3 regions of the Pseudomonas sp. Ors-4-3C genome follow, and region 2 is predicted to be linked to each of the others. Evidence: predicted binding sites of a transcription regulator. Region 2 holds the regulator's gene; each other region holds the start of a gene.

Region 1 (10,507 bases), 1.2 Mb from region 2:
CCTGGCGGTGACGGCCAAGGAGCTGGAGAAACTGGCGGCGGACTTGCGTTCCGAGGTTGATCGCTTCCGTTGATGTACAGCTGAAATAGCTATCGCGAGCAGGCTCACTCCTACAGGTATATCGGTTGGTCGCAATGTTTGTGATCACTGAAGATCCCTGTAGGAGTGAGCCTGCTCGCGATCGCTTCACTGCCAATCCTGGGTAAAACACTCGATCTCTTGCTCTTTCACACTTGCTGAAACGTTTCCGCAGCGCTATAAAAATGGCACAACTCCAATAAAGGCTGCTGCCATGACCCCGTTCAAACTCGCCGTTGCACTCGGCGCACTCTCTGCTGCTTCCCACGCCATGGCTTGGGATTACGTACTCCTCGATACCAACAAACCCGCGCAAAACTGGAGCATCACCAGTGAGCAGCTCGGGGTGAAAACCGACAAACCCTTTTCCGTGAGTCTGCGAACCTTGCACGGCGGTCGACAGGAAGGTGTCAGCATCGTCGATATCGATAACGGCACAATGAAACTCTCGGTGGTACCGACCCGTGGCATGAATGTCCTGCAAGCCTCTGTTGGTAGTGTGCGCATGGGCTGGGATTCGCCGGTCAAGGAAGTGGTCAACCCGGCCTACATCGAACTCAACGGGCGCGGTGGCCTGGGTTGGCTGGAAGGCTTCAACGAGCTGGTGGCCCGCTGCGGTTACGAATGGGTTGGCCATCCCGGCATGGACAATGGTGAGTTGCTGACTCTGCACGGCCGCGCCGCGAACATTCCGGCCAGCAGCGTCACCCTGCACATTGACGAAAAACCACCCTACGCCATCAGTCTGCGCGGCGAACTGAAAGAGCAGGCATTCAAGAAAGTCGACTTCTCGGTCGTCACCGAACTGGTCACTGTGCCAGGCAGCACAGCGTTCGCGCTGAACGACACACTGACCAACAACGGCGATTATCCAAAGGAATACCAGGCGCTGTACCACAGCAATTTCAGTACGCCATTCCTTGAGCAGGGCGCACGTTTTGCGGCTCCGGTAAAACAGGTTTCGCCTTTTAACGACAAGGCCAAGGGCGATCTGCCCGACTGGCAGACCTACCGCGCGCCGACCAAGGACTACGACGAAACCGTCTACAACGTCGTGCCGTATGCGGACGCCAAAGGCGAAACCCTGGCCGTGCTGCACAACAAGGCCGGCAGTCTTGGCGTTTCTGTTGGCTTCAATACGCAGCAGCTGCCGGTTTTTTCCCTGTGGAAAAACACCGATACCCAAGGGCAGGGCTATGTCACGGGCCTTGAGCCGGGCACCAGTTTTTCCTACAACCGCCGCTATCAGCGTCCGTTGAATCTGGTGCCGACCATTGCGCCAAAGGCCAGCCAACAGTTTCAGATCAGCTACAGCCTGCTGGCAGACAAAGGCGCTGTGGATAACGCGCTGAAGCGCGTGACCGAGATTCAGGCCGGGCGTGAAACCGAAGTGCGGCAGGCGCCGTTGGTGGATCTGACCGAGCATTAAGGCGTCGCCGGCCGATACTGCAGCGCTTCGGCCAAATGCTCACGGCGGATTGCATCGACTTGCTCAAGGTCTGCCAGGGTTCTGGCGACTTTGAGCAAACGATGGGCTGAGCGTAGTGACAGGGTCAGCCGTTCGCAGGCCGATTCCAGCCAGGTTTCATCGGCTGTGGATAACTTGCAGTGGCGTTTCAGTCCCGGCAGATCGAGAAAGGCATTGGCACAAAGCTGACGCTTTTGCTGGCGTTCGCGTGCCTCGGCCACCACGGCTGCCGCACTGGCGCTGTCCTCGCCTGGCTTCACTGCCGGATTCAACGCCGTCGCTTCCCGCGCCACCGTCAGGTGCAGATCAATCCGATCCAGCAACGGCCCCGATAGCTTGTTGCGGTAGCGCTGCACCATGTCCGGTGTACACGAGCACTTGCCGCTCGGCTCGCCAAGATATCCACAGGGGCAAGGATTCATGGCCGCCACCAACTGGAAACGCGCAGGAAAGCGCACGCGATCCTTGGCTCGGGCGATCACGATATGTCCGGACTCCAGCGGCTCGCGCAGCACCTCCAGCACCTTGCGATCAAACTCCGGGAGTTCGTCGAGAAACAGCACACCGTGATGCGCGAGGGTGATCTCGCCGGGTTGTGGTTTTGAGCTGCCTCCGACCAGCGCCGGACCGGATGCCGAGTGGTGCGGCTGGCGAAACGGGCGCTGCGGCCAGTGTGTCAGCGGCACGCCGCTGGCGACCGATTGAATCGCCGCCACTTCCAGTGCTTCGCATTCAGACAGCGGCGGCAGCAGCCCCGGCAAGCGACTAGCCAGCAATGTTTTGCCCGTCCCCGGTGGCCCGCTGAACAGCAAATTGTGCGCGCCCGCTGCGGCAATCAGCAGCGCGCGTTTCGCGGCCATCTGACCTTGCACTTCATTGAGGTCGGGATAGGGTTTCGCTGCATGAATCAGCCCGTCCGACACATAAGGCTCGACCGGTGTATGCCCGTTGAAATGCGCCACCGCCTCCAGCAGATGGTCCACCGCAAACACCTTCAGGCCCGAAGCCAGGCACGCCTCCTCGGCATTCGCCCGCGGTACCACCAGTGCCCGCCCGGCCTTGCGCGCCGCCAGTGCCGCCGGCAACACCCCGCGTACCGGTCGCACCGCACCGGACAACGCCAGCTCACCGAGGCATTCCACCTCATCCAGTGTGAGACACGGCACCTGCACACTCGCCGATAGAATCCCCAAGGCAATCGCCAGATCAAACCGTCCGCCATCCTTGGGCAAATCCGCCGGCGCCAGATTCAGGGTGATCCGCCGCGCCGGAAACTGCAGCCCGGAATTGATGATCGCGCTGCGCACCCGGTCCTTGCTCTCCTTCACCGCCGCCTCGGGTAGCCCGACCATGGTCAGCGACGGCAGACCGTTGGCGAGATGAACTTCGACGGTGACGGCAGGGGCTTCCACGCCAACCTGGGCGCGGCTGTGGACGATGGAGAGGGACATGGTCGTTCCTTGAGCTGAATCGGGGGCCGCTTCCTGCGGGTTTTTGAAGGGTAGTCTGGGGAGAGGGCGTTGGTCGGACAGTTTTAAGGTCGAACTTTCACTTGATGTTTCTGAGGGCACTAATCCTCAGGCATAAAAAAACCGCCTGTCAGGCGGTCATTTTTGCGGTACTCAGGTTCCACCACCGGCGAGCCAACCATCGGGCTCCATTTCCTTGCCATAGGTCGCGGCCACTTTCAGAAAATGCCGCTGACTGGCTGAAACTCTGTCCGGCAAACCGAGTGCCTCGGTACCCGGTTTGGAAACCCGTGCCGGTTGAGCTTTCTGCTTCTTCTGCTTCATAAACACCTCAGGTGCCGGGACACTTGATTCGATCTTATTGGTCGTCCAATGGAAAGACAGGCGACCGGTTGTATCAAAATAAAATCCCAGTGTTTGATAGTAAGGGATGGCGCCTGAGTCTGGCTCTTGGACTTCGATTTGCGTGTACCCCAGCTTCCGGGCGTAGAACTCTGTTGTCAGCAATGCCATCGGAGCGATCCAGCCCCGCAAGGTATTCGTCTTGCAGGTGTGTCCCTGCAAAAGGACGATTTTCATGCAGATCGTGCTTCTTCGCGGCGTTGCGTAGCACAATCCGCACAGTTCTTCTTCGTACCACAACGCCAAGTCCAGTCCTTTTGCATCTTTGGTCTTCCAGTCCAGAACAGCTTCCCAAGGAAATCCAATTGGGCCGCTCCACTGGTGATATGCGTTGATTGCTAATGGAGTAATCGGATCGATCCTGAGTGATAGAGGATCAACTCCAGCTGCCAGGGCTTCTGGGTCCATGGACATTGTTTGATGTGCGAGTTTGCGGGAATCAGATTTGAGTGTCTGATTTCGAAGCTCGGTACCTTTTCCTTTTCGTCGCATCGTCTTGTTCTGTGGGATCAATCTGCAGACGATATCGAAGGCATTGATGCTTACGTAATCAGGCGTAGGAGCTGATTTTTGTAGGGCCATGCCCTGATAGTTGTAGGACGCCGGCGAAACGGTTTCGATAGCTTGCTGGAACCGTTGGGCATGACTGTCATGGACCTGGCCATGCCCACGAAATGGCCTGAAACCGAGATCGAGAAGCTTGTGAAATGCCAGCTCAGGATCTGCGCCGATCTGGCAATCAGGCTGGCGATCCACCTCAAAACCACGCCTGAGTTCTGGATGAATCTTCAATCGACTTACGATTTACGCCGAGCTCAGATCAGGTACGCGGGTTAGCGAACCGGAGCAAAAGGAACCCGGCAGACCCGAAGGTCTCCCAGGCACAATCGCCATGAAACGATGTGCGGTAAATGTAGCCGCCATCATGGTCGTCGTGCGCCTTGAGCTGTTCGGGTCGCCAAACCCGGTGCTGAACATTCAGCATCGGGTGAGCTTGGAGACCTGGGCTTTTCGGCGCAATCGGACGGCGGTGCAAGTTGTAGGACGTTGCCGGGATGGTTGAAGGGCTGGAGATCAAAAGATCGCAGCCTTCGGCAGCTCCTACAGGGGGAGCGGATTATTCAGCGGGCGGTGTCAGCTTCGCTTCCATCTCGGCAACTTTCGCTTCGAGGCTCTCGAGGCGAGCGCGGGTACGGGCCAGTACGACCATCTGACTGTCAAACTCTTCCCGGCTCACCAGATCCAGTTTGCTGAATGCACTTTGCAACAGCATCTTGAACTGGCTTTCGATTTCGGCTTTCGGCAGCGGGGTGTCACCGCTGAACAGGCGGGAGGCAGTGCCGCTCAGGGCGTCGAGGAAGTCTTTGGGCGCGAGCATGGTGGATGTCCTGTAAACAATGGCGGGCAGTGTATCACGCAGTGTCTATAGTCATTTGCGCAGGCATGGATGCACGCTTTTCGCGCAAGCGGACGGACGGCAGCGCACCGTTGTTGTGCGTATCCATCGCGGGTTTTGTGCGCGAGCGCCTGCGGCTGCGGCCAAGGGATTGAAATCAGGGGAATTTCGCGAGATGGCAAGCTTTCTGCTTAGTCGGTAGTGACCCATGCACTGATGCAGTCGCTGTGACGAATGCAGTGCGGCAGGCGGGACGGGGAGTTTCGCCGGCAGCGGTTAGCTGGCGTCAGTCGGGCAGGTAAGGCCGACGATGCGTTACAAAGCCAGGCACTGCGCTTAGACTTGAGTCGGGTTTGTTTTCCTGGGGCAAGTCCACCAATTCGGGAGAGAGTTTCATGAAGCTAGTCACTGCCATCATCAAGCCGTTCAAGTTGGACGACGTGCGCGAGTCGCTGTCCGAAATCGGCGTGCAGGGCATTACCGTCACTGAAGTCAAAGGCTTCGGCCGGCAGAAGGGTCACACCGAGCTGTATCGCGGCGCGGAGTATGTGGTCGATTTTCTGCCCAAGGTGAAAATCGACGTTGCCATCGACGACAAGGATCTGGATCGGGTGATCGAGGCGATCACCAAGGCTGCCAACACCGGCAAGATCGGTGACGGCAAGATCTTCGTGGTCAATCTGGAACAGGCGATCCGCATTCGTACCGGCGAAACCGATACCGACGCGATCTAAACGCCGCCACAAACCCAACGCCCCAGGAGAAAACAATATGACTCTGCGTAAATTCGCAGGGCTAGGCGCCCTGTTGTCCATCGTAATGCCCGGCCTGGCTATGGCGGCAGATCCGGTGGCGCCTCCAGTCCTCAATTCCGGCGACACCGCCTGGATGCTGACCTCCACAGCCCTCGTGCTGTTCATGACCATTCCCGGCCTCGCGCTGTTCTACGGCGGCATGGTGCGGTCGAAAAACATTCTTTCGGTGATGATGCAGTGCTTCGCCATTACCGGCCTGGTCACCATCCTGTGGTTCCTTTATGGCTACAGCATGGCGTTCGACACCACCGGGATGGAAGCCAACGTCGTCAACCTGAACTCCTTCGTCGGCAGCTTTGCCAAGGCCTTCCTCGCGGGCATCACGCCTGCCAGCATTACCGGCCCGGCAGCACTGTTCCCTGAAGCGGTGTTCGTCACTTATCAAATGACCTTCGCCATCATCACCCCGGCGCTGATCGTCGGTGCCTTCGCCGAGCGCATGAAGTTCTCCGCGATGCTGGTGTTCATGGGCGTCTGGTTCACTCTGGTGTATGCGCCGATCGCGCACATGGTCTGGAGCGGTCCGGGTTCGCTGCTGGGCGACTGGGGCGTGCTCGATTTCGCCGGCGGCACCGTGGTTCACATCAACGCCGGTATCGCCGGTCTGGTGGCGTGCCTGGTGCTGGGCAAGCGCAAAGGCTTCCCGACCACCCCGATGGCACCGCACAACCTTGGTTACACCCTGATGGGCGCGGCGATGCTGTGGGTCGGCTGGTTCGGCTTCAACGCCGGTTCCGCCGCGGCCGCCAACGGAACTGCCGGCATGGCGATGCTGGTGACTCAGATCGCTACCGCTGCTGCAGCATTGGGCTGGATGTTCGCCGAGTGGATCACCCACGGCAAACCTAGCGCACTGGGCATTGCCTCGGGTGTGGTTGCAGGTCTGGTGGCAATCACGCCGGCAGCCGGTACCGTGGGCCCGATGGGCTCGCTGATCATCGGTCTGGCGGCCGGTGTGGTGTGCTTCTTCTGCGCGACCACGCTGAAACGCAAACTCGGTTACGACGACTCCCTGGATGCCTTCGGCGTGCACGGTATCGGCGGTATCCTCGGCGCGATTCTCACCGGCGTGTTCGCCGCGCCGGCGCTGGGTGGCTTCGGCACCGTGACCGACATCGCTTCGCAAGTGTGGATTCAGTGCAAAGGCGTCGGCTTCACGGTGATCTACACCGCGATCGTCACCTTCATCATCCTCAAGGTACTGGACGTGGTCATGGGCCTGCGTGCCACCGAGGAAGAAGAGGCAGTGGGTCTGGACCTGGCACAACACAACGAACGCGGCTACAACCTGTAAGTACGCGCATCGAAAAAACTTGCCCGGCTTGCCGGGCATTTTTTTGTCTGGAATTTGTCATTCAGGTAGTGGCTGAAAGGATTTTTCGTACGGCTTTGGTCGTGTTTACGACAAGCGTTTTTCTGCGGCCAATGGCTTACATCATTGCAGGAATATTAGGGCCTTTGTTTTTTCCCAGAGCGCGCTAGAATGCGCCCCGAACGTGCGGAGAACTGTATGTGGCAACAGACTCTGATAACCCTGCGGGCACGGCCCCGGGGCTTTCATCTGGTAACGGACGAGTTACTCGCCGGCCTGCCTGAACTCAAGGCGTGCCGGGTCGGTCTGTTGCATTTGTGGCTGCAGCATACCTCGGCGTCGTTGACCATCAACGAGAACGCCGATCCGGCGGTCCGTCGCGACTTCGAACGATTTTTCAATCGTCTGATCCCACAAGGAACAGACGGCTATGAGCATAACGACGAAGGCCTGGACGACCTCCCGGCGCACTTCAAGGCCAGCGTACTTGGCTGCCAGATCAGTCTGCCGGTTTCGGCAGGGCGACTGGCTCTGGGAACCTGGCAAGGCGTTTATCTGGGCGAGCACCGTGATCATGGCGGTGCCCGTAAAGTCCTCGCCACCCTGCACGGTGAAGGGGCGTAAACCGTTGGTCACCAGCGGTTACCGATTTTTTTACGGCGACTTTCGACAGTCGCCAAAGCTGGTCTATAACTAATCTGCTTTTCGCAAGTCATGAGGTAGAACATGAGCGACGATGATCTGGAAAACGACGACCTCGAAGTAGGCGACGAAGACGAGGCCGAGGAAGGCCTGGAAGCAGCAGCGGAAGACGTTGCTGACGACGATGGCGGTGACGATACGCCGGCCCCGGCTGCCAAAGGCAAAGCCAAGGCTGCGGTGTCGATCGACGAATTGCCGAGCATCGAAGCCAAGAACAAGGAGCGCGACGCCCTGGCCAAGGCCATGGAAGAATTCCTTGCGCGCGGCGGCAAGGTGCAGGAAGTGGAGGCCAACGTGGTCGCCGATCCGCCCAAGAAGCCGGACAACAAGTACGGCAGCCGCCCTATCTGAGGCGTGCCGCTTGCTTGCTGAAAAAGCCCGCCGTCGCTGCGGGCTTTTTCATGCCTGAAATAAAGTCATGGATGCACGCAATCCCCTGTGGGAGCGGGCTTGCTCGCGAAGGCGGTGTGTCATTCAAATTATATGTCGGCTGACACGGCCTCTTCGCGAGCAAGCCCGCTCCCACAGGGGATAGTGGATCAGTTCGAGAGGGCATTCCAGCGCGCCAGTACTGCCGGCAAATCAGTCAGGCTGCGGATCTCGGCGTCCGGCAGGCGCTCGGCTTCCCAGACCTTGCCCGCCGGGTTGAACCAGATCGCGCGCATGCCCGCTTGTTGCGCCCCGGCAATGTCATCGCCGGGATGATCACCAATGTGTACCGCCAGATCAGCGCTCACACCACCACGCTGCAACGCCTCGTGAAACAGCCGCACATCCGGCTTGGCGATGCCGATGTCTTCCGCGCACAACGCAAACTTGAAGTAATCCGCCAGGCCCAATCGACGCACGTCGGCATTGCCGTTGGTGACCACGCCGAGGGCGTAGTGGTTGGCGAGGATTTCCAGAGTCGGTTCGACCTCGGGAAATACCGTGATCTGGTGCCGCGCGTGCAGGAACACTTCAAAACTCTTGTCGGCCAGATCGGAAGCTTCACCGTAGGTGTATCCGGCTTCTTCCAGCGCGTGGAACAGCACGCGCCGACGCAACGCGCTGATGCGATGTTTGAGGCCCGGTTCGCTGGCCAGCACCCGCTCGCGAATCGCCCACAGATGCTCCACCGGCACCGCGCCCAGATTGGGTGCGTGTTCGCTCAACCACTGGCGCAATACCGCTTCGGCGCTGACGATCACCGGGGCGGTGTCCCACAGGGTGTCGTCGAGGTCGAAGGTGATCAACTGGATGTTCATGAATCGTCGCCTTTGCTGCGTTTGGCCCGTGGATGGGCGCTATCGTAGACCGCCGCCAGGTGCTGGAAGTCCAGGTGGGTGTAGATCTGCGTGGTCTTGATGTCCGAGTGGCCGAGCAGTTCCTGCACCGCGCGCAGATCCTGCGAGGATTCCAGCAAGTGGCTGGCGAAAGAGTGCCGCAGCATGTGCGGGTGCAGGTTCTGCCCCAGTTCGCGCGCGCCGGCCAGTTTCACCCGAACCTGAATCGCCCGCGGACCAAGACGCCGGCCTTGCTGGCTGACGAACACGGCGTCGTCGGCCGGGTTGGTCATGGCCCGCAGCGGCAGCCATTGCTCGAGTGCTTCGCGAGCCTTTTTGCCGACCGGCAGCAGACGGGTCTTGCTGCCCTTGCCGAGCACCTGAACCATGCCGTCGGCCAGATCCAGCTGATCGAGATTGAGCCCGGTCAGCTCGGACAGGCGCAGGCCCGAGGAATAGAACAGTTCGAGAATCGCCTGATCACGACGGGCGAGAAAATCGTCCTCGACCGCACCTTCAAGCAGTTGCAACGCACGGTCGGTGTCGAGGGTTTTTGGCAGGCGCCGCTCGCCTTTCGGCGGCGCCAGACCGGTCGCCGGGTCGTGGTCGCACAGGCCTTCGCGATTCAGATAGTGATAGAGCCCGCGCACCGCTGAAAGTAATCGGGCGAGGCTGCGCGACGACTGCCCCTGGGCATGCAGGCGGGCGATCAGGCTGCGCAGACGCTGAATATCCAGCGCCGCCCAACTGCCGATGTTCTGCTTGAGGCACCAGCCGAGGACTTTATCGAGGTCGCGGCGATAGGCCGACAGGGTGTGCGGCGACACCTGTCGCTCACTGCGCAGGTGTTCGCAGTAAGCGTCCAGTTGTCGTTCCATGCTCAGCGTACCGAGCGCAGGGAACTGTTGACCCGTGGCAGCACGCGGCCCATGACTTCGGCGATGTAGCTGAGGAACAGCGTGCCGACCGAACTCTTGTAATGCTGCGGGTCACGGCTGGCGATTGCCAGAATGCCGTGGATGCCTTGATGGCTGACCGCAACCACTGCAGTTGAGCCGATCTGCTTGCGCTGTTCTTCGCCGAACAGGAAGTCCAGCTCATGTTCACGCAGGGTGCCGCTGACGCTCTTGCCTTCGGTGAGCAGACCGCCGATGGCGGTCTGCGCGTCGGCATGGGTCACCCAGCGGCCAACCGGCGCCGGGTTGTCGCCGAGCAAGATCAGGCTGACAAAGGGCACCTGAAAATCCTGACGCAGGCTGTCTTCGACGCTGATCACCACGTCTTCCAGACTGGCGGCGTCCATCAGGGACAGGATCAGGCGGCGGGTCTTGTCGAACAGGCGGTCGTTGTCGCGGGCCACGTCCATCAACTGCGAGAGGCGATGCCGCATCTCGATGTTGCGGTCGCGCAGGATGCTCATCTGCCGTTCGACCAGCGATACGGTGTCACCGCGCTGATGCGGAATGCGCAGGGCGGGCAGCAGTTCTTCGTGCTCGACGAAGAAGTCCGGATGAGCCTCGAGGTATGCGGCAACCGCTGCCGCCTCCAGGCTCTCGGACGCTGATTCGTCGGACTGTCGGGCGGGTACCTGAGGCTTATC
Region 2 (10,507 bases):
GTGTAAATCCCGCAACCGCTTTGGAGGCTCACCATGGAGCACTGGAAACGCACGATCGAACGGGCCAATCGCTGCTTCATGCTGGGCGAGCTGATTGATGCCCGTGAAGCTTATCTGCAAGCCCTGGCCCTGGCGCAAGTGCTGTTCGAGCGCTGGGCCGATGCCGACGAAGCGGTGGCGGCCTGCGTCATCTCCCACCACAACCTGGCGGATCTGCACCTGCGCCTGAATCAGCCGGAGGAGAGCGCAGAGTACCTCTGCGCGATTCATCAACGGCTGTTGCAAACCATGCAGGACGAACGCCTGCGTCCGGCGCTGCGTGAAGCGGCGCTACGCCAGAGCAGCAAGACCTACGTCGAACTGCTGAATTTCATCAGCGAGCACGGCGAATACCCGCGCACCCAGCGCCTGCTGCACCCGGATACCGGCAATGCGCGCCGCGCGCCTGCCTCACATCACCATGGAGTCCACTGAAATGGCTTTTACCTTGCCTGCCTTGCCGTACGCCTACGACGCTCTGGAACCGCACATTGATGCGCAAACCATGGAGATTCATTACACCAAGCACCACCAGACCTACATCAACAACCTCAATGCCGCCGTCGAAGGCACTGAGTACGCCGAATGGCCGGTGGAAAAACTGGTCGCCAGCGTCCGGCAGTTGCCGGAAAAACTCCGCGCAGCGGTGATCAACCAGGGCGGCGGCCACGCCAACCATTCGCTGTTCTGGGAAGTCATGGTGCCCAATGGCGGTGGCAAGCCGGATGGCGCGTTGGCCAAGGCGATCGATGAGCAACTGGGCGGCCTCGACAGTTTCAAGGACGCCTTCACCAAAGCAGCACTGACCCGTTTCGGCAGCGGCTGGGCCTGGCTCAGCGTCACTTCCGACAAGAAACTGATCGTGGAAAGCAGCGGCAATCAGGACAGCCCGCTGATGAATGGCAATACACCGATTCTCGGTCTGGACGTCTGGGAACACGCTTACTACCTGCGTTATCAGAACCGCCGTCCGGAATACATCAACGCGTTCTACAACGTGATCAATTGGCCTGAAGTCGCCGCGCGTTATCAGGCCGCACTGGTTTAAGCCATCTATAAAAACAATCCAGGGCTGACTATGGGCACTGAAACACTGTCGATTGGCGGTGGGCGCATGTTTCGTTACGCGGTCGGGTCGCTGTTGCTGCTGGCGGGCATGACACTGCTTGCGGCGCACGGCCTGGAATGGCTGGATCTGCAGCCGAAGCTGTCGCGGGCCTTGCAGGGTGGGGCGATCTGCGCCCTCGGCACGGCGCTCGGCGCGGTGCCGGTGTTGGTGATCCGGCGCATGCCGCAGATGCTCAGCGATACGCTGCTGGGTTTCGGCGCCGGCGTGATGCTGGCAGCGACTGCGTTTTCGCTGATCGTGCCGGGCATTGGTGCCGCCGAAACTCTGGGCCTGACACCGTGGGCAGCCAGCGGGCTGATCTGCTTCGGCATCATGCTCGGTGCATTCGGCTTGTATCTGGTGGACCTGAAACTGTCCGGCGCCTCACCGGAAATGCTCGTCGGTACCCCTGAGCGCCCGGTGATTGCGCCGCGGATCTGGCTGTTCGTCTTCGCCATCATTGCCCACAACATCCCGGAAGGCATGGCGGTGGGGGTCTCTGCAGGTGGTGGCATGCCGGATGCCGACAGTCTGGCGATGGGCATTGCCTTGCAGGATGTGCCAGAGGGATTGGTGATTGCGCTGGTGCTGGCCGGGGCGGGGATGTCGCGGGCCAGGGCGTTCTTGATCGGGGCGGCTTCAGGGCTGGTCGAGCCAGTGTTTGCGCTGCTCTGTGCGTGGCTGGTCAGTCTGGCGGAGCTGTTGTTGCCGTTGGGGCTGGCGCTGGCGGCAGGGGCGATGTTGCTGGTGGTGACGCATGAAGTGATCCCCGAGTCGCGACGCAATGGTCATGACAAGCTTGCCAGTCTTGGCTTGCTGATCGGGTTCTGTCTGATGATGGTGATGGATACGGCGCTGGGCTGATTGGCAGAGAGGGAGCAAGCTCCCCCTCCATGCAGGATCAACCACCTTCATCGAAGTAGTTGTTGATCAACGCCACCAGCGCATCCAGCGCTTCCTGCTCCTGATGGCCTTCGGTACTCAGATAGATCTTGGTGCCTTTGCCGGCGGCCAGCATCATCATCGCCATGATGCTTTTGCCATCGACCGTGGTTTCGGGTGTACGCCCCACTCTGATCGTGCAATCCGGGAACTGGCCCGCTACCCCGACGAATTTGGCCGACGCTCGGGCATGCAGGCCCAGCTTATTGATGATTTCGATTTCCAGAGCAGGCATCGCGGTGTGAATCCTTTAAGTGAGGTCGCGGTGGCGAACCTGGACGTTCTTCAGGGTTTTCTGCAGGGCCTGACCCAGACGTTCGGTCAGGTAAACGGAGCGGTGATGCCCGCCGGTGCAGCCAATGGCAATGGTGACATAGGCGCGATTGCTCGCGGCAAAGCGCGGCAGCCATTTATTCAGGTAGCCGTAGATGTCTTGAAACATCTCCTCAACCTCCGGCTGCGCGGCCAGATATTCGGCGACCGGTGCATCGAGACCGGATTGTGCGCGCAATTCAGGCTTCCAGTACGGATTGGGCAGGCAGCGCACGTCGAACACCAGATCCGCATCCACCGGCATGCCGCGCTTGAAACCGAACGACTCGACCAGGAAGGCCGTACCCGGCTCCGGCTGGTTCAGCAGGCGTAGCTTGATGGTGTCGCGCAACTGGTACAGGTTCAGATTGGTGGTGTTGACCTTGAGGTCGGCCAGGTCGGCAATCGGCCCGAGCAGGGCGGTCTCGTCGTTGATCGCTTCGGCCAGCGAACGGTTGGCCGTGCTCAGCGGGTGACGACGGCGGGTTTCCGAAAAGCGCTTGAGCAGGGTTTCTTCGTCGGCATCCAGATACAGCACATCACACTGGATGTGCCGGGAGCGGACTTCTTCCAGCAACTCGGGGAAACGCGACAGGTGGCTCGGTAGGTTGCGCGCATCAATCGACACAGCCACCAGCGGCTGGGCCAGTTCGGTGTGGATCAGCGCGCGTTCGGCCAGTTCCGGCAGCAGACCGGCCGGCAGGTTGTCGATGCAGTAGTAGCCGTTGTCCTCAAGGACATCCAGGGCAGTGCTTTTACCCGAGCCGGAGCGGCCGCTGACGATGATCAAGCGCATGATTAATGCCCGTTTTGCTCGCTCAGGACGACCTGATACAAGGCTTCGTTACTCGGTGCGCTGCGCAGTTTTTCGCGCACTTCCTTGCGATCGAGCATGCTGGCGATCTGGCGCAGTAATTCCAGGTGGGCATCGGTGGCAGCTTCCGGGACCAGCAGGACAAACAGCAGGTCAACCGGCGCACCGTCGATGGCATCGAAATCGATAGGCGCATCAAGGTGCATCAAAGCGCTGACAGGCGCTTCACAGCCTTTGAGGCGACAGTGGGGAATGGCGATGCCGTTGCCGAAACCGGTGGAGCCGAGTTTCTCACGGGCGATCAGCGCCTCGAAGACATCTTGCATCTCCAGACCCGGCACTTCGCGGGCGATCAGGTTGGCAATCTGTTCGAGGGCTTTCTTTTTACTGCCGCCCGGCACGTTCACCAGGGAACGGCCGGGGGTCAGGATACTTTCAAGTCGGATCATGGGTTGGGGGTGTTAACGACCTGTCGCGCCCTGGAGGAGGCTCTGGGTCTTTTCCTTATGCTTTTTGAGTTGGCGATCCAGCTTGTCGGTCAGTGCGTCGATCGCAGCGTACATGTCGGTATCTTCTGCGTTGGCGACCACTTCGCTGCCGGGAATATGCAAGGTGGCTTCGATTTTCTGCTTCAGCTTTTCGACGCACATCGTGACCTGCACGTTGGTGATCTTGTCGAAATGGCGCTCCAGTCGTTGGAGTTTTTCCTCGATATAGGAACGCAGAGGTTGGGTCACTTCCAGTTGGTGTCCACTGATGTTGACTTGCATACAGCTTCTCCTTCGTTGCCAGTGCATAAAGCGGCAGGCCGAAGAGCCTGCCACTGGAACGCTGTAACGTGGCTTACATCAACCGCTTGCGTTCGCTCGAAGGCGCGATCCCGAGGGATTCGCGGTACTTGGCGACGGTGCGGCGAGCCACCTGAATGCCTTGTGCCTCCAGTAAACCAGCGATCTTGCTGTCACTCAACGGCTTTTTCTGATTTTCCGCCGCAACCAGTTTCTTGATGATCGCGCGAATCGCCGTGGACGAGCATTCGCCGCCTTCGGAGGTGCTGACGTGGCTGGAGAAAAAGTATTTCAGTTCATAAATGCCCCGTGGGGTATGCATGAATTTCTGGGTAGTGACGCGGGAAATCGTCGATTCGTGCATGCCGACCGCCTCGGCGATGTCGTGCAGGACCAACGGTTTCATGGCTTCGTCGCCGTACTCCAGGAAACCGCGCTGATGCTCGACGATCTGGGTCGCCACTTTCATCAGGGTTTCGTTGCGGCTTTGCAGGCTCTTGATGAACCAGCGCGCTTCCTGCAACTGATTGCGCATGAAAGTGTTGTCGGCGCTGGTGTCGGCGCGACGGACAAAACCGGCGTACTGTGCGTTGACCCGCAGACGGGGCACCGACTCCTGATTCAGCTCGACCAGCCAGCGTTCGTTGTCCTTGCGCACAATGACGTCCGGCACCACGTACTCGGCTTCAGTCGATTCGATCTGCGAGCCCGGGCGCGGATTCAGGCTCTGCACCAGTTCGATGACCTGACGCAGCTCATCTTCCTTGAGCTTCATACGCCGCATCAGCTGGCTGTAGTCGCGACTGCCGAGCAGATCGATGTAATCGCTGACCAGACGCTTGGCTTCGTTCAGCCACGGAGTCTTGGCCGGGAGCTGGCGCAGTTGCAGCAACAGGCATTCGCCGAGGTTGCGGGCGCCGATGCCGGCGGGTTCGAACTGCTGGATGCGGTGCAGGACGGCTTCGATCTCGTCCAGCTCGATGTCGAGTTCCGGATCAAAGGCGTCGAGAATTTCTTCGAGGGTTTCATCGAGGTAGCCCTGATTGTTGATGCAATCGATCAGGGTCACGGCGATCAGGCGGTCGGTGTCGGACATCGGCGCCAGGTTCAATTGCCAGAGCAAATGGCTCTGCAGGCTTTCCCCGGCAGAGGTGCGGGTGGTGAAGTCCCACTCGTCGTCATCGCCGCTGGGCAGGCTGCTGGCGCTGGTCTGGTAGACATCTTCCCAGGCAGTGTCGACCGGCAGCTCGTTGGGAATGCGCTCGTTCCATTCACCTTCCTCCAGGTTGTCCACCGTCGGGGCGGTTTCCTGGTATGACGGTTCCTGAATGTCGGTGTTGGGCTTTTGTTCGGCGTTGTCGGCCAAAGGATCGGAGTTGTCGAAGTCGTCGCCTTCTTCCTGGCGTTCGAGCATCGGATTGGATTCCAGGGCCTCCTGGATTTCTTGTTGCAGGTCCAGGGTCGACAATTGGAGCAGGCGGATGGCCTGTTGCAGCTGCGGTGTCATCGTCAGCTGCTGGCCCATTCTCAAGACTAGCGATGGTTTCATGGCAGGGGCTTAACACCTTATTCGCCGGCGCGCATGCGCCATCCACTACAGGGCGCCGAAGCGCCAAACTTAAGCAAATTATATGCCTGAAACTGTCGTGTTTGCCTAGAGCGCTGTAACAATAAAAGCGTATAAAAGCCTGCTTCATCGATACAGCACCCGGAGGCTGGCCAAGTGCCTTGGTGCTTACAGGCGGAACTCGTGGCCCAGATACACTTCCTTCACCAGATCGTTGGCAAGGATGGTCGCAGCATCGCCTTCGGCGATCAGTTGACCGTCGTTGACGATGTAGGCGGTTTCGCAGATATCCAGGGTCTCACGCACGTTGTGGTCGGTGATCAGAACACCGATGCCCTTGGCCTTGAGGTGGTGGATGATCTGCTTGATGTCGCCAACCGAGATCGGGTCGACACCGGCGAACGGTTCGTCGAGCAGGATGAATTTCGGTGCGGTCGCCAGTGCGCGAGCGATTTCCACCCGGCGGCGTTCACCACCGGACAGGCTCATGCCGAGGTTGTCGCGGATGTGGCTGATGTGGAATTCCTGCAGCAGGCTTTCCAGTTCCTTGCGACGACCGGCCTTGTCGAGTTCCGCGCGGGTTTCGAGGATGGCCATGATGTTATCGGCCACCGACAGTTTGCGGAAGATCGACGCTTCTTGCGGCAGATAGCCGATACCGGCCTTGGCGCGGCCGTGCATCGGCTGATGGCTGACGTCCAGATCATCGATCAACACGCGGCCCTGATCGGCCTGCACCAGGCCGACGATCATATAGAAGCAGGTCGTCTTGCCGGCGCCGTTCGGGCCGAGCAGGCCAACGATCTGGCCACTGTCGATCGACAGGCTGACGTCGCGCACAACCTGGCGGCTTTTATAGGCCTTGGCCAGGTGTTGAGCTTTCAGAGTTGCCATTACTGGGCCTTTTTCTCGTCGTTTTTCGGCTTCGGCTGGATCACCATGTCGATGCGCGGACGCGCCTCGGTGACTTTACTGCCGGTAGCGCGGCCGGCGCTGGCCAGTTTTTTCACCGTGTCATAGACGATTTTTTCGCCCTGAGTGGTGTTGTTGTCCTTGTCGACAACCTTGGCCTTGTCGATCAGCACGACGCGATTCTGCTGCGCGTGATACTGGATGGTCACGCCCCAGCCCTGCACAGGTTTTTTGTCGCCGGCAGTCTGCAGTTGCTCGAAGTAGGCGAGGTTGCCCACCGAGGTCACTACGTCGATTTCGCCGGTCGGGGTGCGAGTCAGGGTCACGGTATTACCGGTCACCTTCATCGAGCCTTGGGTAATGATCACGTCACCTTTATAGGTGGCAACGCCATTCTTGTCGTCCATCTGGGCATCGTCGGCCTGAATGCGAATGGGCTGCTCTTGATCGTTCGGCAGAGCCCAGGCGCTCACGCTTCCCAGTGCTGCGCCCAGACTGAGCAAAATAGGGAGGGTTTTAACGAGCCTCATACTGTCCTCTTACGTTAGATAGCAGGTGTATCCTGCTTTCCTTCAAATACGCCTTCATTCCCACGCCAGTCGATACACCCCCAGCGCCGTCGATTCTAACGGGTTGCGCGGTCTGCGCATATTGCTGCTGCGGGAACACTGTCATGCGTGTGCTGGTGATCAAGGTGTCGCGGTTCTTTTCGTCAGTACGCTTGACGCGTACGGAATCGATCAGTTCGACCTCGGTGCCGCCTGAATTCACTTCACCGCGCTCGCTGGTCACGTGCCACGGAAACTCGGTGCCGCGGAACATGTTCAGGTCGGGTTTGGTGACAAGCGTCACATCCGTCGCTTTCAGGTGCTCGGCCTTGTCCGACGTCATCTCGTATTGCAGCTTGCCGTCCGGGAGGTACTGAAAGGTGTGTGTATTGGTGGCGTACCAGTCGATGGCTGTGTCTTCGGCCTTGGCTGCAGGCTTGTCGAGGAAGCGTTCCGGACTGATATTCCAGTAGCCGACCGCTGCAAACATGGCAGCGATACAGCCGAACAGCAGGAAGTTGCGAAATTTTTTGCTAAACATGATTTGGCTCACAGGTACGCGGCGTTGGCCGCATCGAGGCGGCCCTGGGCGCGCAGGATCAATTCGCAGAATTCGCGGGCGGCACCTTCGCCACCACGGGCCCGAGTGACGCCATGGGCGTGTTCGCGCACGAAATCGGCAGCATTGGCGACGGCCATGCCCAGGCCTACGCGGCGGATCACCGGCAGGTCAGGCAAGTCGTCACCGAGGTAGGCGACCTGTTCATAGCTTAGGCCCAGTTGCTGCAGAAGACCGTCCAGAACCACCAATTTGTCTTCGCGGCCCTGAAACAGATGCGGGATGCCGAGGTTCTTCGCCCGGCGCTCAACCACCGGCGTCTTGCGGCCACTGATGATGGCCGTCTCGACACCGGCATTCATCAGCATCTTGATGCCTTGGCCGTCGAGGGTGTTGAACGTCTTGAATTCGCTGCCGTCTTCAAGGAAGTACAGGCGCCCGTCGGTGAGGACGCCGTCGACGTCGAACACTGCCAGTTTGATCGCTTTGCCGCGTTGCAGCAGATCGCTTGTCATTACATCACTCCTGCACGCAGCAGATCGGAGAGGTTGAAGGCGCCAATCGGGCGATCTTCTTCGTCCACGACCACCAGTGCGTTGATTCGGTGGTCTTCCATGATTTTCAGCGCTTCGGCGGCGAGCATCTCGGGCCGTGCGGTCTTGCCGTGTGCGGTCATGACCTGGTCGATGGTGGCGCTGCGGATGTCGATGCTGCGATCCAGGGTGCGGCGCAGGTCGCCGTCGGTGAAGATCCCGGCCAGCTTGCCATCGGCTTCAAGGATGACGGTCATGCCCAGACCCTTGCGGGTCATTTCCATGAGCGCGTCCTTGAGCAGGGTGCCGCGTTGCACTTGCGGCAGCTCTTGCCCGGCGTGCATGACGTTTTCCACTTTCAGCAGCAGGCGTCGACCCAGGGCACCGCCCGGGTGGGAAAAAGCAAAATCTTCGGCGGTGAAACCACGCGCTTCCAGCAGCGCCACGGCCAGGGCATCGCCCATGACCAGCGCTGCGGTGGTCGAGGAAGTCGGCGCCAGGTTCAGCGGGCAGGCTTCGTGCTCGACGTGAACATTGAGATTGACTTCGGCGGCCTTGGCCAACGGCGACTGCGGATTGCCGGTCAGGCTGATCAACTGGATACCCAGGCGCTTGATCAGGGGCAGCAAGGTGACGATTTCGTTGGTCGAGCCGGAGTTGGAGAGGGCGAGAATCACGTCGTCACGGGTGATCATGCCCATGTCGCCATGACTGGCTTCGGCGGGGTGGACGAAAAATGCCGGGGTGCCGGTGCTGGCCAGGGTCGCGGCAATCTTGTTGCCGACGTGCCCGGATTTGCCCATGCCGACCACGACCACACGGCCTTTGCTGGCCAGAATCATCTCGCAAGCGCGTACGAAATCGGCGTCGATATGGGGCAACAAGCCTTGTACGGCTTCCACTTCGAGGCGGATGGTGCGTTGTGCCGATTGAATCAGGTCGCTGGATTGGCTCATGTCAGAAATCGTATAGCCCGATGAAAAGGCGGCGATTATAGCGGTTATGTTGAAAAGCCTCACGCAAGTTCGTTGTGCTTTGTCATTCCTCGTAACCAAAACCCTGAAAAAGCGCGGCCGCGCCTGTCATATCGCTGAACACAGGGGGGCATGGGCCTTGGGCGCTTGGCCTTTGCAGTGATATAGTTCGCCGCCAGTTCGGCCTGCCCGGGAGGTATGTGCTTTCTGCGGAAAGCCAGGCGTCCGAGTGAGAGGCTGCATCGCAAGGAGTTTAGATGAGTGCCGATAACGCCTACGCGGTCGAGCTGAAGGGAGTCTCCTTCAAGCGCGGTGCGCGCAGCATTTTCAATAACGTCGATATTCGCATCCCGCGTGGCAAGGTTACCGGCATCATGGGACCTTCCGGGTGCGGCAAGACCACTTTGTTGCGCTTGATGGGTGCACAGTTGCGTCCTTCCAGCGGCGAAGTCTGGGTCAACGGCCAGAACCTGCCGACGCTGTCGCGCAGTGATCTGTTCGATGCGCGCAAGCACATGGGCGTGCTGTTTCAGAGCGGCGCGCTGTTTACCGATCTCGATGTCTTCGAGAACGTCGCTTTCCCCCTGCGCGTTCATACCCAATTGCCGGATGAAATGATCCGCGACATCGTTCTGCTCAAATTGCAGGCGGTCGGTCTGCGCGGCGCCATCGAGCTGATGCCCGACGAACTGTCCGGCGGTATGAAGCGTCGCGTGGCGCTCGCCCGGGCAATTGCGCTCGATCCGCAGATTCTCATGTACGACGAGCCTTTCGTCGGTCAGGACCCGATCGCCATGGGCGTGCTGGTACGCCTGATCCGTCTGCTCAACGATGCGCTGGGGATCACCAGTATCGTGGTCTCCCACGATCTGGCCGAAACCGCGAGCATCGCTGACTACATCTATGTAGTGGGTGATGGTCAGGTGCTGGGGCAGGGCACGCCGGACGAGTTGATGAATTCGGATGAGCCGCGTATTCGCCAGTTCATGACCGGCAACCCCGATGGCCCGGTGCCGTATCATTTTCCAGCGACGGATTACCGCGCAGATCTTCTGGGGAAGCGCTGATGCGCAGAATTTCATTAATAGAACGCGTACGCCGTTTCGGCGAGGCGGCGATCGACGCCGTTGCGGTGTTTGGTCGTGCGACCCTGTTCCTGTTCCACGCCCTGCTGGGTCGTGGCGGCATCAGCGGCGGTTTTGGCCTGTTGGTCAAGCAGCTGCATTCGGTTGGCGTGATGTCGCTGGTGATCATCGTCGTGTCCGGGATTTTCATCGGCATGGTGCTGGCGCTGCAGGGCTTCAGTATTCTGTCGAGCTACGGTTCGGAGCAGGCGGTGGGGCAGATGGTGGCCCTGACGTTGCTGCGTGAACTGGGTCCGGTGGTGACGGCCTTGCTGTTTGCCGGGCGT
Region 3 (10,507 bases), 610 kb from region 2:
GGTGATCGGTTCGCTGGCGATTTTCGGCTTGATGGTCGGCTTGATGATCGGTCGCCTGACCACGCCGGATCCGACTGTGCTGCAGCAGGTTGAGGTGACCGCTGTCGGCCTGGTGGTGTGGTTCAACAACGAACCGCAGCTGCACGGCGAAATCATCGACGGCACCGTGGCCCTGTTGTTTCAGGCAGAGGGCAAGGCGCAGAAGGGGCAGCTCAAGCTCAACGGCAAGGACGTGAACTGGCGAACGCGGGTGAGTGACGGTGGGTTGTTGCTGACGGTGCTGGCGGCGCGGCCGCTGCAAGGGGAGTGGGCCGGGAGCAAGGTCGATGACCGCTGGCGGCTGGAGATCCATCTCCGGGAGCAATAAAAGCGGGAATCCCCGGCCTGCCTGTACCAGGGTTCCCAAAACGGGGTGGACTTCGCTGCGAGCGTCGGTCCGGTGTAAAGAGGGAACCCCCGGCCTGCCTGTACCAAGGATCCCAAAAGGGTGGGCGCATCGCGTTGGCGCTCTGAGCCCGGTGTAAAGAGGGGATTCCCCGGCCTGCCTGTACCAAGGTCCCCGAAACGGGTGGTGAATCGAATCACCTGTAAGGGTTATTGCAGGGCGCGTGCCAGTTTTAGTATTTCGAAACAGAAAAAAGCTTCAGATGCGCGAAAGCCCCGTAAATCGGGGCTTTCGTGTTTTTACTGGCTGGGTTTTTAAGTCTTGCCTGGATGTTTTTAGCAACGGCTGCGATGCCCGATCACGGGTCAAAGTGCATTAGGTTGGTGCACGGCGGGGCCACGGTGGGAGCGGGCTTGCTCGCGAAGGCGTCGCGTCAGTCACTGATACGTTTCATGAACAGCGCTTTCGTGAGCAAGCCCACTTTCACAGAGGGCGTGGTTGATCAGCCCTCATCCCCCTCATCCTCGTCCCCGCCATCCACTTTCATCCCCAATTCCTTGATCTTGCGCGTCAGGGTGTTGCGCCCCCAGCCAAGCAATACCGCCGCATCGCGCCGCCGACCGGCGGTGTGCTTCAGCGCAGTCTCGATCATGATCCGCTCGAACGCCGGCACGGCGCTGTCGAGCAGGCTCGATTGGCCGCGGGCCAACGCCTGATCGGCCCACTGGCGCAGCGCTTGTTCCCAGTTGGTCACCGGCGCCGAATCCTGCGGCAGGCTCAGCAGCTCCGGTGGCAGGTCACTGATGTGCACTTCACGCCCGGACGCCATCACAGTGATCCAGCGGCAGGTGTTCTCCAGCTGGCGCACGTTGCCGCCCCACGGCAGGTTCTTCAGGTATTCCTCGGTCTCGCTCTTCAGCAGCTTCGGCTCCACCGCCAGTTCTTGCGCAGCGCGGCTGAGGAAATGCTTGGCGAGGGTCGGGATGTCTTCGCGACGGTCCGACAGGCGTGGAATGTGGATGCGGATCACGTTGAGGCGGTGGAACAAGTCCTCACGGAATTTTCCGGCATGCACCAGGGTTTCCAGATTCTGGTGAGTCGCGGCGATGATCCGCACGTCGACCTTGACCGGCACATGGCCGCCGACGCGATAGAACTCACCGTCCGCCAGCACCCGCAGCAAACGAGTCTGGGTATCGGCCGGCATGTCGCCGATTTCGTCGAGGAACAGTGTGCCGCCGTCAGCCTGTTCGAAGCGCCCGCGCCGCAGGTTGGCCGCGCCGGTGAACGCACCTTTCTCGTGGCCGAACAGCTCGGATTCCATCAGGTCTTTCGGGATCGCCGCCATGTTCAGCGCGATGAACGGCGAGGCCGCGCGCGGGCTGTGGCGGTGCAGGGCGTGGGCCACCAGTTCTTTACCGGTACCGGATTCGCCGTTGATCAGCACGGTGATGTTGGAATGGCTCAAGCGGCCGATGGCGCGAAACACTTCCTGCATCGCCGGTGCTTCGCCGATGATTTCCGGCGTGCGGGTCAGCGCCGGCACCACTTCCAGGCCTTGCTGTTCCTGTGCGTGCTGGTTCGCGCGTTTGACCAGCGATACCGCCTCGTCCACGTCGAACGGCTTGGGCAGGTATTCGAACGCGCCGCCCTGATAGGAGGCGACGGCGCTGTCCAGGTCGGAGTGAGCGGTCATGATGATGACCGGCAACCGTGGATGCTGTTCGCGGATGCGCGCCAGCAGGTCGAGGCCACTGGCACCCGGCATGCGGATATCGGAAATGATCACATCAGGCTGCTGACGGGCCAGACGACTCATCACGCCATCGGCGCTGTCGAAGCTCTGGGTGGTCATGCCTTCCTGCTGCAAGGCCTTTTCCAGAACCCAACGGATAGAACGGTCGTCATCGACGATCCACACGGTTTCACTACGGCTCATGTCGATGTGGCTCCTTGTTCCAGTGGCAGAAAGATCGAGAACGTGGTGTGGCCGGGGTGGCTGTCACACTCGATCAGGCCCTGGTGCTGGCTGATGATGTTCTGGGTAATGGCCAGGCCCAGCCCGGTACCGTCCGGACGGCCGCTGACCATGGGAAAGAAAATGGTTTCCTGGAGTTCCGCCGGTATCCCGGGGCCGTTGTCGATGATCTCGATCTTGGTCACCAGGCGATGACGGACGTGGCCGATGGTGAACTGGCGCATGGTCCGGGTGCGCAGGCTGATGCGACCCAGACGCAGCTCGTTCTGGCTGCTGATCGCCTGCATCGCGTTGCGCACGATGTTCAGTACGGCCTGAATCATTTGTTCGCGGTCGATCAGGACGTCGGGAATGCTCGGGTCGTAGTCGCGCACCAAGGTGATGCAGCCCTGGCTTTCCGCTTCGACCAGTTGGCTGACGCGCTCCAGCACTTCGTGGACGTTGCACAGCGCGAGTGACGGCAGCTTGTTGGAGCCGAGCATGCGGTCGACCAGATTGCGCAGGCGGTCGGCCTCTTCGATGATCACATTGGTGTAGTCGCGCAGACTGTCTTCCGGCAGCTCACGGGCCAGCAACTGCGCCGCACCACGGATACCGCCGAGCGGATTCTTGATCTCGTGGGCCAGGCCGCGCACCAGCATCTTGCTGGTTTCCTGCTTGGACAGCTGCGCCTCTTCCTTGGTGATCCGCAGCAGACGGTCGCGCGGATGTACCTCCAGCAGGAGCATGGTCGCGCCGTTGCTGAGGATCGGCGTCACCGCGTAATCCACGGTCAGGGTCTGGCCGGTGAGGGCGGTGAGCATCGCTTCGCGTTTGGTGAACGGGTGCGCCTGTTCGACTGCCTGGCGCAATGAGTTGAGCGCCTCGGTGGACTCGGTGAACAGCTCGCTGATGAACTGCCCATGGCTGCGCTGGCCGCTGATGGCCAGCAGCATTTCCGCCGCCGGGTTCATGTATTCGAGGCGCAATTCGGCGTCGAGCAGGATGGTGGCGGTGGTCAGGTTGTCGAGCAGCAAACGGTGGATTGCGTCGCTAATAGTCATCGGAGCCTCTTTTGGGGGCGGAGCGTGCGCAAGAAGCAGGCGTCGTTAAACGGAAAATGCAAAAACCAAACCAAGGCTCCGAAAAGAAGCGCTCAACCCGTGAAACAGGCGTTTGACGTTCATTTGCGTGGCGCTCAATGCACGAGAACGGGAAGTTTCGAACCAAAATGGGTTGGGATGTGGGTACGGTGCAACCTTATGCACCAATATAGTGCGCAAAGCTGAACGGCGTTAGAAGAAACGCAGGAAGGGATTTTTTTCTTCGACGGGTTTGTCTTTCAGCGGACATTCCGGGCGCACGCCGTAGTCCTCGCTGACGCAGGGTTTGACCTGGCGTTTCTGCGCCTGCGAGATGCGCAGCATGTGGAACGGCTGGTTGGCGGTGCGCTCGACGATGCGACCCTCGACATCGAGGATTTCCACTGACAGGTTATGGCTGCCCCGGTCGATATTGCTCAACGGGAACACCGGACTCGGGCCCGGCTCGCCAGTGGCCTGGCCGTCCAGCAGCAGGCGATAGCGATGGCCCTGCTGCAGGCCCGGTTCGCTGGTGACGCTGACGATCACCTCGCCGGCGCTGCTGCGAATGGTCGCGTCCGGCTCGGGGATCAGGATGCGCAGCATGTCGTAGTGGAACAGCGGTTGTTCCGCGACCTTTTTCACAGCGCTGAGCGGTGCTGCAGCCGTGGGGTTGGCCGACATGCGATTACTGGTCGCGATAGGTACGCGCTTGGCGTTGCCGCGCGGCTGGTCGGTGTAGACGCGATTGCCCTGCGCGTCGATATAGGTGAAGACCTCGGCGTGCACGGGCAGGGCGCACAGGCACAGGATCAGCCAGAAAATCCTCACGGCTTGTGCACTCGCTGCACGGTGAACACCACCGCCGGGCTCTGCTGGATGATCGCTTCACCGTCGATCACCTGCACCGCGAGACGATGCTCGCCGCGATCGACATTCACCAGTTGCAGGATCGGCACATTGCTCGGCTGGCCGTAGGGCGCGTCGTCCAGTACCAGCCTTAGCTGGTGCGGCGGCTGCAGGCGCGGCTTGATCAGCACGTTGACGGTGAAGGTGCCGTTGTTGGCGCGCAGGGCTTCTTCGCTGGGCAGGCCGGTCAGTTCCAGCACTTCATAAGCACTGCGCGCCGCTGGGCGCGTGTCCGTGCTGGCGGGCGCCGGGGTGCTCGGTGCCTGCGGTTCGACGCTGTTCAGCGGTGGCAGCTCTACCGGCAGCGCCTTTACACCGTCCGGCGCATGATCGCTGTAGACCGTGTTGCCGTTGGCGTCGGTGTACTTGTAGATCTGCGCGGCAGCGGGCAGGGCGATCAGTAGCAGGAGGTAGAGAAAGGTGCGACCCATGAAATCGACCGGCAATGAAAACGATGGGGTGGAGCATAGGCCAGGTGTGGCGGTTGGCCCAACCCTGGACATATCCGCAAATCATTCAGACGCTGCAATGCCCCCGTGGGAGCGGGCTTGCTCGCGAATGCGGTCGGTCATTGAAGATGATGGTGGCTGACACGACGCCTTCGCGAGCAAGCCCGCTCCCACAGGGTCGTGCGGGCGCCAACGAAATTCGCGCAATAAAAAAGGCCTCCCGAAGGAGGCCTCTTTTTGTTACGCCGCGTAGCGCAGCGCTACCGGATCAGCAGCTGTAGTACAGCTCATATTCCAGTGGGTGTACGAAGGTGCGGACCTTGATTTCTTCTTCGGATTTCAGCGCGATGTAAGCGTCGATGAAATCGTCGGAGAACACGCCGCCCTTGGTCAGGAACGCACGGCCCTTGTCCAGCTCTTCCAGGGCTTCTTTCAGGCTGCCGCAAACTTGTGGGATCTCTTTCGCCTCTTCAGGCGGCAGGTCGTACAGGTTTTTGTCAGCGGCATCGCCTGGGTGGATCTTGTTCTGGATACCGTCCAGGCCGGCCATCAGCAGTGCTGCGAAAGCCAGGTACGGGTTGGCAGCCGGATCCGGGAAACGGGCTTCGATACGACGGCCGCGTGGGCTGTTGACGTAAGGAATACGGATCGAGGCGGAACGGTTGCGAGCCGAGTAGGCCAGCATCACCGGTGCTTCGAAACCTGGCACCAGACGCTTGTAGGAGTTGGTGGCCGGGTTGGTGAAGCCGTTCAGGGCCTTACCGTGCTTGATGATACCGCCGATGAAGTACAGAGCGGTTTCGGACAGGCCGGCATAGCCTTCACCTGCGAAGGTGTTCTTGCCGTCTTTGGCGATGGACATGTGTACGTGCATGCCCGAGCCGTTGTCGCCGTACAGTGGCTTCGGCATGAAGGTCGCGGTGCGGCCGTATGCGTCGGCAACGTTGTGCACAACATATTTCAGAGTCTGAACTTCGTCAGCTTTCTTCACCAGGGTGTTGAACTTGACACCGATTTCGTTCTGACCGGCAGTTGCCACTTCGTGGTGGTGAACTTCAACGGTCTGGCCCATCTCTTCCAGTGCGTTGCACATGGCAGTACGGATTTCGTGGTCGTGGTCGAACGGCGGAACCGGGAAGTAGCCGCCTTTGATACCAGGACGGTGGCCTTTGTTGCCGCCTTCGATGTCCTGGTCGGACATCCACGAGCCTTGTTCGGAGTAGATCTTGAACATCGAACCGGAGATGTCGGACTTGAACTTCACTTCGTCGAAGATGAAGAACTCTGGCTCCGGACCTGCGAAGACGGTGTCACCGATACCGGTGGTCTTCAGGTATTCCTCGGCACGGTGAGCGATGGCGCGCGGGTCGCGATCGTAACCTTGCATGGTCGACGGTTCGATGATGTCGCAGACCAGGATCAGGGTCGCGTCTTCGGTGAACGGGTCGAGAACGGCAGTGTCGTCGTCCGGCAGCAGGATCATGTCGGAGGCTTCGATGCCTTTCCAGCCAGCGATGGAGGAACCGTCGAACATCTTGCCGACTTCGAAGAAGTCGTCTTCCAGCGCATCGCGAGCCGGCATGGTCACGTGGTGCTGAGTGCCTTTGGTGTCCGTGAAGCGCAGATCAATCCACTTGACGTCATGATCTTTGATGAGTTGAACCGACTTCGACATAGTGTCCTCCGGGGTGGCTTAGGGCTTGGTAGTGGATGCCCTTAATATGGGTGATGCCGGCGCAGATACTCTGCCAAGGCAACCTGCCTCACAAGGGAGCAAATTGCATGCCAGTGCCCCAGCATGGGTTTTTTGCCCCAAATTCACGCTTTCACAGGACGAAAGCGCCATAAAGGCGAAAATCTCGCCCTTTAATGTAGCGTCTTAAATCAAAAATGACCCGTTTTGGTGCAAGTGAAACCTTCTGCATATTAACTGGTTAAACCTTGAGCAATTTCCGCTATAATCCGCGCCCCCCTTTTTCGGCTGGCCCTGCGCGCGCTGTTTTCATGAAACTAATCGTAAAAGTCTTCCCCGAGATCACCATCAAAAGCCGCCCTGTCCGGATGCGTTTCATCCGCCAGCTGGCCAAGAACATCCGCGCCGTGCTCCGCGATCTGGACCCGGCCGTGGTGGTGAACGGTGTGTGGGACAATCTCGAGCTGGAAACCCGCGTTACCGACCCCAAAGCCTTGAAAGAGATGGGCGAGCGCCTGACTTGCACTCCGGGTGTCGCGCACTTTCTGCAGATCGACGAGTACCCGCTGGGCGACTTCGACGACATCACCGAGAAGTGCAAACAGCACTACGGCGATGTGCTGGCCGGGAAGATTTTCTCGGTGCGCTGCAAGCGTGCAGGCAAGCATCCGTTCAGCTCGATGGACGTTGAAAAATACGTCGGCAGCAAGCTGCGTCGTGAGTGCGGTGCGGCCGGAATCGACCTCAAAGACCCGCAAATCGAAGTTCGCATCGAAGTTCGCGACCAACGGTTGTTTGTCATTCACAGCCAGCACAACGGCATCGGCGGATATCCGCTCGGCGCCCTGGAGCAGACGCTGGTATTGATGTCCGGCGGCTTTGACTCGACGGTTGCCGCCTACCAGATCATGCGCCGCGGCCTGATGGCGCATTTCTGCTTCTTCAATCTGGGCGGTCGTGCCCACGAATTGGGCGTGATGGAAGTCGCGCATTTCATCTGGAAGAAGTACGGCAGCTCGCAACGCGTGCTATTTGTCAGTGTTCCGTTCGAAGAAGTGTTGGGCGAAATTCTCGGCAAAGTCGATAACAGTCATATGGGCGTCGTATTGAAGCGTATGATGTTGCGCGCATCGTCGGCCATCGCCGACCGGCTGCACATCGACGCGCTGGTCACCGGCGAAGCGATTTCCCAGGTATCGAGCCAGACGCTGCCGAACCTGTCGGTGATCGACTGTGTGACCGACAAGCTGGTCCTGCGCCCACTGATCGTTGCGCACAAGCAGGACATCATCGACACGGCCAACGAGATCGGCACCGCCGATTTCGCCCGGCACATGCCGGAGTACTGCGGGGTCATCTCGGTCAATCCGAAGACCGCCGCCAAGCGCCACCGTGTTGAGCACGAAGAGAAAGAATTCGACATGGCGGTTCTCGAGCGTGCGCTCGAAAACGCCAAACTGGTGTCGATCGATCGGGTGATCGACGAATTGGGCCAGGATTTGCAAATCGAAGAAGTCGGCGAAGCGCTGGCCGGTCAGATCGTCATCGACATCCGTCACCCGGATGCGGCCGAGGATGACCCGCTGGAAATCGCCGGCATAGAAGTACAGACGATGCCGTTCTATGCAGTGAACGCTCGTTTCAAGGAGCTGGATCCGACTCGCCAGTACCTGCTGTATTGCGACAAAGGCGTGATGAGTCGCCTGCATGCTCACCATTTGCTCAGTGAGGGGCATGCCAATGTGCGCGTTTATCGACCGAGCTAAGTGCCCGGGGCTGTTTGCCTGTGGCCTGCGTCACCGGCCCCCCGACACCGCCGTCAAGCTGTAACGGCCATGCCGGACACTACTGTTAATCGCTGCCAAGACTTGTCAGCAAACCGAATCCTCTGATCGAGATACACAAGTGATCGAAAATCTACGTAACATCGCCATCATTGCCCACGTTGACCATGGTAAGACCACCCTGGTAGACAAACTCCTGCGTCAATCCGGCACCCTGGAGCGCAACGAGCTCAACGACGAGCGCGTGATGGACTCCAACGACCAGGAAAAAGAGCGCGGTATTACCATTCTGGCGAAAAACACCGCCATCAACTGGAACGGCTACCACATCAACATCGTGGACACCCCGGGCCACGCCGACTTCGGCGGCGAAGTAGAACGCGTAATGTCGATGGTTGACTCCGTTCTGCTGCTGGTTGACGCTCAAGACGGCCCTATGCCGCAAACCCGTTTCGTGACCAAGAAGGCGTTCGAAGCCGGCCTGCGTCCAATCGTGGTCATCAACAAGGTTGACCGTCCAGGTGCGCGTCCGGACTGGGTTCTGGACCAGATCTTCGACCTGTTCGACAACCTCGGTGCTACCGAAGAACAACTGGACTTCCAGGTTGTTTACGCTTCGGCCCTGAACGGCATCGCCGGTCTGGACCACACCGCCATGGCGGAAGACATGACCCCGCTGTACCAAGCGGTAGTCGATCACGTTCCGCCTCCGGCCGTTGACCGTGACGGTCCGTTCCAGATGCAGATCTCCGCTCTGGACTACAACAGCTTCCTGGGTGTTATCGGTGTTGGCCGTATCGCTCGTGGTCGCGTCAAGCCGAACACCCCGGTTGTCGCTATCAGCGCCGACGGCAAGCGCCGCAACGGTCGTATCCTGAAGCTGATGGGTCACCACGGTCTGCACCGCATTGACGTTGAAGAAGCAGCGGCCGGCGACATCGTCTGCATCAGCGGCTTCGACGAGCTGTTCATCTCCGACACCCTGTGCGATATCAACACCGTCGAGGCGATGAAGCCGCTGACCGTTGACGAGCCAACCGTTTCCATGACCTTCCAGGTAAACGACTCGCCATTCTGCGGTAAAGAAGGCAAGTTCGTGACCTCCCGTAACATCAAGGATCGTCTGGACAAAGAGCTGCTGTACAACGTTGCACTGCGCGTTGAAGAAGGCGACTCGGCTGACAAGTTCAAGGTTTCCGGCCGTGGTGAGCTGCACCTCTCGGTACTGATCGAAACCATGCGTCGCGAAGGCTTCGAGCTGGCCCTGGGCCGTCCTGAAGTGATCATCCGTGAAGTTGACGGCGTGAAGCAGGAACCGTTCGAAAACGTCACCATCGACATCCCTGAAGAATCGCAGGGCAAGGTCATGGAAGAGATGGGTCTGCGTAAGGGCGACCTGAGCAACATGGTGCCGGATGGCAAGGGCCGTGTTCGTCTGGAATACAACATCCCTGCTCGCGGTCTGATCGGTTTCCGTAACCAGTTCCTGACCCTGACCAACGGTGCTGGCATCCTGACCTCGATCTTCGACCGTTATGCGCCAGTGAAGTCGGGCCACATGTCCGGCCGTCAGAACGGCGTTCTGGTTTCGGTTGAAACCGGCAAGGCACTGACCTACTCGCTGGAAACCCTGCAGGCTCGTGGCAAGCTGTTCGTAGAACACGGCCAGGAGATCTACAACGGTCAAATCGTTGGTCAGAACAGCCGCGACAACGACCTGGGTGTGAACCCAACCAAAGGCAAGAAGCTCGACAACATGCGTGCTTCGGGTAAAGACGAAACCATCGCTCTGGTACCACCTGTTCGCTTCACTCTGGAACAGGCTCTGGAATACATCCAGGAAGACGAGCTGTGCGAAGTCACGCCTAAGTCCATCCGTCTTCGCAAGAAGATCCTGGACGAAAGCGAGCGTACCCGCGCTGCCAAGAAAGCCAAGGCGTAATTTAGCCCGAGCTTGAAAAAACGCCCCCGGTCGCGAGACCGGGGGCGTTTTTGTTTGTCCGGGATTTAACCGAGACGGGGGCGGTGTTTGTGCTGGCCGCTTCGCGAGCAAGCCCGCTCCCACAGTAGATCTCGGTGAACACAAATCTTGTGTACGCCATAGTTCCCTGTGGGAGCGGGCTTGCTCGCGAAGGCGGCCTGAAAGGCGCCGAAAATTTCAGGAATGATCAGAACTTCTCGATCGACCGCGAGTTCTGCACTCGCTCCACTTCTTTGGGCTTGTACGCGCAATACCCCGGCCGCGGGC

The links. The regulator sigma-54, encoded in region 2, starts transcription at its own class of promoters, with help from an activator protein. The targets are predictions, from matches to a motif close to ANTGGCATNNANNTTGCTNT.
Positions count from the first base shown of each region.
Region 1: the regulator sigma-54 is predicted to act here: its motif matches at 4,988-5,007, upstream of glnK (P-II family nitrogen regulator).
Region 3: the regulator sigma-54 is predicted to act here: its motif matches at 6,553-6,572, upstream of glnA (glutamate--ammonia ligase).

Region 1 covers NZ_CM146900.1:5,295,435-5,305,941, reverse strand. Annotated here, with positions in the region: gene ACVHNU_RS24085 (methyl-accepting chemotaxis protein) at 1-73, shown strand, start outside; gene ACVHNU_RS24080 (aldose 1-epimerase family protein) at 293-1,507, shown strand; gene ACVHNU_RS24075 (YifB family Mg chelatase-like AAA ATPase) at 1,504-2,997, opposite strand; gene ACVHNU_RS24070 (hypothetical protein) at 3,169-3,999, opposite strand; gene ACVHNU_RS24065 (HigA family addiction module antitoxin) at 4,060-4,254, shown strand; gene ACVHNU_RS24060 (accessory factor UbiK family protein) at 4,535-4,795, opposite strand; gene glnK (P-II family nitrogen regulator) at 5,209-5,547, shown strand; gene ACVHNU_RS24050 (ammonium transporter) at 5,585-6,922, shown strand; gene ACVHNU_RS24045 (secondary thiamine-phosphate synthase enzyme YjbQ) at 7,139-7,564, shown strand; gene sutA (transcriptional regulator SutA) at 7,667-7,993, shown strand; gene ACVHNU_RS24035 (HAD family hydrolase) at 8,182-8,889, opposite strand; gene xerC (tyrosine recombinase XerC) at 8,886-9,785, opposite strand; gene ACVHNU_RS24025 (DUF484 family protein) at 9,788-10,507, opposite strand, start outside.
Region 2 covers NZ_CM146900.1:201,511-212,017, forward strand. Annotated here, with positions in the region: gene ACVHNU_RS00840 (class II fumarate hydratase) at 1-6, shown strand, start outside; gene ACVHNU_RS00845 (hypothetical protein) at 34-474, shown strand; gene ACVHNU_RS00850 (superoxide dismutase) at 476-1,087, shown strand; gene ACVHNU_RS00855 (ZIP family metal transporter) at 1,118-2,011, shown strand; gene ACVHNU_RS00860 (HPr family phosphocarrier protein) at 2,049-2,324, opposite strand; gene rapZ (RNase adapter RapZ) at 2,340-3,197, opposite strand; gene ptsN (PTS IIA-like nitrogen regulatory protein PtsN) at 3,200-3,664, opposite strand; gene hpf (ribosome hibernation-promoting factor, HPF/YfiA family) at 3,677-3,985, opposite strand; gene ACVHNU_RS00880 (RNA polymerase factor sigma-54) at 4,059-5,552, opposite strand; gene lptB (LPS export ABC transporter ATP-binding protein) at 5,739-6,464, opposite strand; gene lptA (lipopolysaccharide transport periplasmic protein LptA) at 6,464-7,012, opposite strand; gene lptC (LPS export ABC transporter periplasmic protein LptC) at 6,999-7,571, opposite strand; gene ACVHNU_RS00900 (KdsC family phosphatase) at 7,580-8,104, opposite strand; gene ACVHNU_RS00905 (KpsF/GutQ family sugar-phosphate isomerase) at 8,104-9,078, opposite strand; gene ACVHNU_RS00910 (ATP-binding cassette domain-containing protein) at 9,354-10,163, shown strand; gene mlaE (lipid asymmetry maintenance ABC transporter permease subunit MlaE) at 10,163-10,507, shown strand, end outside.
Region 3 covers NZ_CM146900.1:5,912,924-5,923,430, forward strand. Annotated here, with positions in the region: gene ACVHNU_RS26800 (hypothetical protein) at 1-367, shown strand, start outside; gene ntrC (nitrogen regulation protein NR(I)) at 888-2,324, opposite strand; gene glnL (nitrogen regulation protein NR(II)) at 2,321-3,406, opposite strand; gene ACVHNU_RS26815 (DUF4124 domain-containing protein) at 3,638-4,255, opposite strand; gene ACVHNU_RS26820 (DUF4124 domain-containing protein) at 4,252-4,764, opposite strand; gene glnA (glutamate--ammonia ligase) at 5,051-6,457, opposite strand; gene thiI (tRNA uracil 4-sulfurtransferase ThiI) at 6,787-8,241, shown strand; gene typA (translational GTPase TypA) at 8,381-10,201, shown strand; gene ACVHNU_RS26840 (YkgJ family cysteine cluster protein) at 10,428-10,507, opposite strand, start outside.